Variovorax paradoxus EPS: one gene and its partner. The protein of the gene in region 1 interacts with the protein of each later gene in a pairwise test. Links are inferred from orthologs where the notes say so. Each region holds a gene or a part of one and is shown on either strand. Other genes may lie near its edges.

Region 1 (3,206 bases):
GAACAAAAATCAAATTCCTCGCAGCGGGATCGCCATCTGCGCTGGACACCGGAAGGATCGATCCGGCCATTAAGTGCAGCGCCCTGCACACCAGCGGTCTTGGATGGCTCACGGCAACCGAAGCTGCTGCGACCCACCACATTCGCCCTGCTCCTTTCGGAGCCGGGCCAATCTCTTTAGCTCGCCGAGATGGTTTGCGTGTCCACGCGGACACCCAGACCCATGGTCGACGACACAGCCACCTTGCGCAGGTACACGCCCTTGCTGGTCGCCGGCTTGGCCTTGACCAGAGCGTCGATCAGCGCGGCGAGGTTGCCCTGCAGCTTGTCGTTGTCGAACGAACGACGGCCGATCGTGCCGTGCACGATGCCGGCCTTGTCGACGCGGAACTGAACCTGGCCAGCCTTGGCGTTCTTCACTGCCGTGGCGACGTCCGGGGTCACGGTGCCAACCTTGGGGTTGGGCATCAGGCCGCGCGGGCCGAGGATCTGGCCGAGCGTACCGACGACGCGCATGGCATCGGGGGCAGCGATCACGACGTCGAAAGGCATGTCGCCAGCCTTGACCATCGCAGCGAGGTCGTCCATGCCGACGATGTCGGCGCCGGCGGCCTTGGCTTCTTCAGCCTTGGCGCCTTGGGCGAACACGGCCACGCGCTTGGTCTTGCCGGTGCCGTTGGGCAGCACGACGGCGCCGCGAACGACCTGGTCCGACTTCTTCGCGTCGATGCCCAGTTGCACGGCCACGTCGATCGATTCGTCGAACTTGGCGGTGGCGGCGTCCTTGACGATGACGATCGCGTCAGCCAGCGGGTACAGCTTGTTGCTGTCGACCTTGCCTTCGAGCGCTTTTTGCTTCTTGGTGATCTTGGACATTTACACGCCCTCCACATTCACGCCCATCGAGCGGGCAGTACCGGCGATGGTGCGAACCGCGGCGTCCATGTCGGCGGCCGTCAGGTCCTTCATCTTGGTCTTGGCGATTTCTTCGAGCTGAGCGCGCGTGATCTTGCCGACCTTGTCCAGGTGCGGGCGAGCCGAACCCTTGTCCAGTTTGATCGCCTTCTTGATCAGCACGCCAGCGGGCGGCGACTTGATGATGAAGGTGAAGCTCTTGTCGGCGAACGCGGTGATGACCACCGGCAGCGCCAGACCCGGCTCGTAGCTCTGCGTTTGCGCATTGAACGCCTTGCAGAACTCCATGATGTTCAAACCACGTTGGCCCAGTGCGGGACCGATCGGTGGTGATGGGTTGGCTTTACCAGCTGGCACTTGCAGCTTGACGAAGCCGACGATTTTTTTCGCCATTTTTTGCTCCTTGCGGGTGATATCGCCTTGGCTTTCGCCGCGGCTCCCCGGGGTTTAACGACTCTTCTGCTCAAGGCCGCGCGCCGAGTCGGACAGCGCGCAGCCGGAAATGGTTCAGGCCTCTCGGCCCAAGGCTCAGGTCTTCTCGACCTGGCTGAATTCGAGCTCGACGGGCGTGGAGCGGCCGAAAATCATGACCGACACGCTGACCTTGCTCTTCTCGTAATTGACGTCTTCCACCGTGCCATTGAAGTCGGTGAACGGGCCTTCCTTGACGCGCACGAATTCGCCAACGGTGAACTCGACCTTGTGGCGCGGCTTCTCGGTGCCCTGCTGCATCTGGCTGACGATGTCCTCGACCTCTTTCTGCGAGATCGGGGCCGGACGGTTCTTGGCGCCGCCCACGAAACCGGTCACCTTGTTGGTGTGCTTCACCAAGTGCCAGCTCTCGTCGTCCATGATCATTTCGACCAGCACGTAGCCTGGGAAGAAGCGGCGCTCGGTGGTGCGCTTCTGGCCGTTCTTGATCTCGACCACTTCTTCGGTCGGGACCAGGATGCGGCCGAACTTGTCTTGCATGCCGGCGCGGTTGATGCGCTCGGTGATGTTGCGCTCGACGGCCTTCTCCATGCCCGAATAGGCATGCACCACGTACCAACGCAGATCAGGGTTGGCGGCGGGAGCCAGCACGGAGGTGTTTTCTTCCTCGGGCGCGCTCGGCGTGGTTTCAACTACGTCGTCGGTCATTATTTTCTCCAGCCCAGAATGAGGTCGAAAAACACCCATTCGAGCGTCTTGTCGGTGAGCCAGAGGAAGACGGACATGATCGCCACGAAGGCGAACACATAGGCCGTCATCTGCATCGCTTCCTTGCGGGTCGGCCAGACGACCTTCTTGACCTCGCGCCACGAGTCGCGGCCGAAGGCCCACAACTGACGGCCATTCTCCGAACTGCCGAACGCGCCCACGGCTGCAGCCAGACCGACCAGCAGCGCAGCCCATTGCACCAGCGAGCCTTGGCGGGACAGCAGGTAGAACGCCACGATGGCGCCCACTGCCAGCACCACGGCTGCGGCCAATTTGGCCTTGTCGGCGCCCGTGCTCACGGTTTCGATTTGAGAAGTGGCCATGTTCGGCTGATTTCCTGTGGTCTTTCGACCTTCAATTCAATGCGCCTCTTGAGACGCCGAAGCCCATCGGGTCACGATGGGCTTTTTCGGAGTGCCACCTAGGTGGCAGGGGCAGTAGGAATCGAACCTACAACCTTCGGTTTTGGAGACCGACGCTCTGCCAATTGAGCTATACCCCTCCGGTACTCTTTTCGCTCGGCTTAGATGTCGAGGATCTTTGCCACGACGCCCGAACCCACGGTACGGCCGCCTTCACGGATGGCGAAGCGCAGGCCTTCTTCCATCGCGATCGGGTTGATCAGCTTGACGGTGATGCTGACGTTGTCGCCAGGCATGACCATTTCCTTGTCCTTGGGCAACTCGATCGCGCCGGTCACGTCCGTCGTGCGGAAGTAGAACTGGGGACGGTAGTTGTTGAAGAACGGCGTGTGACGGCCACCTTCGTCCTTGGACAGCACATACACCTCGGCGGTGAAGTGCACGTGCGGCTTGATCGAGCCGGGCTTGCACAGCACTTGGCCGCGCTCGACTTCTTCGCGCTTGGTGCCGCGCAGCAGCACGCCGACGTTGTCGCCAGCTTGGCCTTGGTCCAGCAGCTTGCGGAACATTTCCACGCCGGTGCAGGTGGTCTTGACGGTCGGGCGGATGCCGACGATCTCGATTTCTTCACCGACCTTGATCACGCCGCGCTCGACGGCGCCGGTCACCACAGTGCCGCGACCCGAGATCGAGAACACGTCTTCCACAGGCATCAGGAACGTGCCGTCCA
Region 2 (3,107 bases), 2.0 Mb from region 1 along the record:
TTTGAGAGCGCGTTGTCGTGATCTGCAAGGGCTTTGGCTATCACTGCCATAGCGGCTGCGCATGGCACCCCGCCCCTTGGTTTCTGTCACAATGACCAGCACTTTAGCTGCACCGAAACTCTCTGCGCACAAGGACACATCACATGGCCAGCGACCTGATCAAACACATCTCCGATTCCTCCTTCGAAGCCGACGTGCTCAAGTCCAGCCAGCCGGTGCTGGTCGACTACTGGGCCGAATGGTGCGGCCCCTGCAAGATGATCGCCCCGATCCTTGACGAAGTGTCGGCCACCTACGAAGGCAAGCTGCAGATCGCCAAGCTGAACGTCGACGAGAACCGCGACATCCCCGCCAAGTTCGGCATCCGCGGCATCCCCACGCTCATGCTGTTCAAGGACGGCCAACTGGCCGCCACCAAGGTCGGCGCCATGAGCAAGGCGCAACTCACCGCCTTCATCGACCAGCAACTCGCATAAGCGACATTCGATCCGGCCAGCGCGCAATGCGCTTGGCCGGCGCGTTTTTCCTGTCATAATCTCCCACAGATCACCGGCCCTTCCAGGCAACCGGTTCGAGTTCCCCGGTTAGTGCAGCAGTTCTCGCTACACATTCAACCTCCCCCCGTTTTCCGTTTCGATTACCCCGCGAGGGGTCATTCCATGCACTTAAACGAACTCAAGGCACTCCACGTGTCTGAAGTCCTCAAGCAGGCCGAAGCCCTTGAGATTGAAAACGTCGGCCGCATGCGCAAGCAGGAGCTGATGTTCGCGATCATCAAGAAGCGCGCAAAGGCCGGCGAACAGGTCTTCGCCGACGGCGTGCTCGAAATCCTGCCCGACGGCTTCGGCTTCCTGCGCAGCCCCGACACCAGCTTCACCGCCAGCACCGACGACATCTACATCTCGCCGAGCCAGGTGCGCCGCTTCAACCTGCACACCGGCGACATGATCGAAGGTGAAGTGCGCACGCCCAAGGATGGCGAGCGCTACTTCGCGCTGACCAAGCTGGACAAGGTCAACGACGGCCCGCCCGAGCAGAACAAGCACAAGGTGATGTTCGAGAATCTCACGCCGCTGTTCCCCAAGGAGCAGATGAAGCTGGAACGCGATGGCGTCAAGGGCGAAGAGAACATCACGGGCCGCATCATCGACATCATCGCCCCCATCGGCAAAGGCCAGCGCGCCCTGCTCGTGGCGCCGCCCAAGAGCGGCAAGACGGTGATGATGCAGCACATCGCCCACGCGATCAGCGCCAACTACCCCGACGTGCACATGATGGTGCTGCTCGTGGACGAGCGCCCTGAAGAAGTGACCGAAATGCAGCGCACCGTGAAGGGCGAAGTCATTGCTTCGACCTTCGACGAGCCTGCCGCCCGCCACGTGCACGTCGCCGAAATGGTGATCGAGCGCGCCAAGCGCCTGGTCGAACTGAAGAAGGACGTGGTGATCCTGCTGGACTCGATCACGCGTCTGGCCCGCGCCTACAACAACGTCGTGCCCTCGTCGGGCAAGGTGCTGACCGGCGGTGTCGACTCCAACGCACTGCAGCGCCCCAAGCGCTTCCTGGGCGCCGCGCGCAATGTGGAAGAAGGCGGCTCGCTGACCATCATCGGCACCGCGCTGATCGACACCGGCAGTCGCATGGACGAAGTGATCTTCGAAGAGTTCAAGGGCACCGGCAACTCCGAAATCCACCTGGACCGCCGCCTGTACGAAAAGCGCGTGTTCCCTTCGATCCAACTCAACCGCAGCGGCACGCGCCGCGAAGAATTGCTGTTGGCCCCCGAGATCCTTCAGAAGACCCGCATTCTTCGTCAGCTCATGTACAACATGGACGAGATCGAGTCGATGGAGCTGATGCTGAAGAACATGAAGGCGACGAAGACCAATGTCGAGTTCTTCGACATGATGCGTCGCGGCGGCTGAGCACCATCCCGCTCCTCCGCAAAAGCGCGTTGACCCTCACCGGTCAATGCGCTTTTTTCATGGGCGTTCGATGCGGATGGCGCGGCCCTCGGCTGCGCTCTGGCGACCGATGTCGAGGAGTTCCATCAGCGCGACCGCCTGCTCCGGCGGGACCGGGTTCGGCCCCGTGCCAAGGATCGCGTCGCGGACCGCCGCGTAGTAGTCGACGTAGTTGCCTGCCAGCGTGGGCACGGCGCGAAAGCGAGGCGCCCCGTCGCTGCCGATCAGCGTGAGTTCGCCATCGAGCGGATCGGCGCCCCATCCTTCGGCTGGTGGTCGTTGCCCGGCGCGCAGCGCATCCTCTTGCGGATCAACACCGTGCTTCACGTAGCTGCCGCGCGTGCCATGCACGATGTAGCGCGGCGCCGCATGGGCGGCGAGCGTCGTGGCGTGCAGCACCACGCGCAAGGGGGCGTGAGGGCCGCTTTCGTAGCGCAGCACGGCGTGGAAATAGTCTTCGACCAGCGCACCATCGCGAAGGACGGCCGTGTCGAGTTGCAGCGTATCGGGCCGTCCGAACAACTGGACGGCTTGATCCACCAAATGCGAGCCCAGGTCCACCCACAGGCCTGAACCCGGCACCGGCTGCTCTCGCCAGCGCTCGCGAACCTCGGGCCGGAAGCGGTCGAAATGCGATTCCAGGTACACCGGCCGCCCCAACTCGCCGCCTGCGAGAAGATCCTTCAACGTCAGGTAATCGGCGTCGTAACGCCGGTTCTGATAGACCGCCAGGACGCGATTGTTGCGTCGAGCCAACAATTCGAGCTCTCTCGCCTCGGCCACATCGAGCGTGAAAGGCTTGTCCACCACCACGTGCTTGCCGGCCTCCAGCGCAGCCTTTGCAACCGGATTGTGCTGGGCATTGGGCGTGGCGACCACGATCAGGTCGATGTCCGCGCGGGCCACGAGCACCGCCACGTCCGGCACCACGGCCACGCCGGGCCAGTCCGCGTGGACCTTGTGCGGCTGCGAACTCGCCACGGCCACCAGTTCGAGCCCCGGAACGGCCGAAAGCACGGGTGCATGGAAGGTCTGGCCGGCGAAACCGTAGCCGACGAGGCCGGCGCGCAACGCTGTGGAAGTCATCTGTGGGCCGCTTTTCGCTCAAAACGGCCAGTATGCGATAATCGCTGGCTCCGCGAA

The links.
Region 2: the proteins of nusG (region 1) and rho interact in binary tests that used the Escherichia coli proteins (3 or more experiments, as listed by UniProt). The link is inferred for Variovorax paradoxus EPS from one-to-one orthologs.

The regions. Positions count from the first base shown.
Region 1 is NC_014931.1:708,991-712,196, reverse strand. The notes cover bases 249-3,136. They hold nusG (transcription termination/antitermination protein NusG), read right to left. Parts: upstream 2,055-3,136; coding sequence 1,443-2,054; downstream 249-1,442. Other genes in these bases: tuf (elongation factor Tu), read right to left, coding at 2,638-3,136; secE (preprotein translocase subunit SecE), read right to left, coding at 2,054-2,437; rplK (50S ribosomal protein L11), read right to left, coding at 876-1,307; rplA (50S ribosomal protein L1), read right to left, coding at 249-875. Also shown: more of rplA, read right to left, coding at 177-248; more of tuf, read right to left, coding at 3,137-3,206. UniProt on the Escherichia coli protein: Part of the processive rRNA transcription and antitermination complex (rrnTAC). The complex forms an RNA-chaperone ring around the RNA exit tunnel of RNA polymerase (RNAP).
Region 2 is NC_014931.1:2,709,608-2,712,714, reverse strand. What follows is about bases 4-2,792. They hold rho (transcription termination factor Rho), read left to right. Parts: upstream 4-659; coding sequence 660-1,925; downstream 1,926-2,792. Other genes in these bases: VARPA_RS12520 (oxidoreductase), read right to left, coding at 1,983-2,792; trxA (thioredoxin TrxA), read left to right, coding at 144-476. Outside these bases: more of VARPA_RS12520, read right to left, coding at 2,793-3,050. UniProt on the Escherichia coli protein: Facilitates transcription termination by a mechanism that involves Rho binding to the nascent RNA, activation of Rho's RNA-dependent ATPase activity, and release of the mRNA from the DNA template.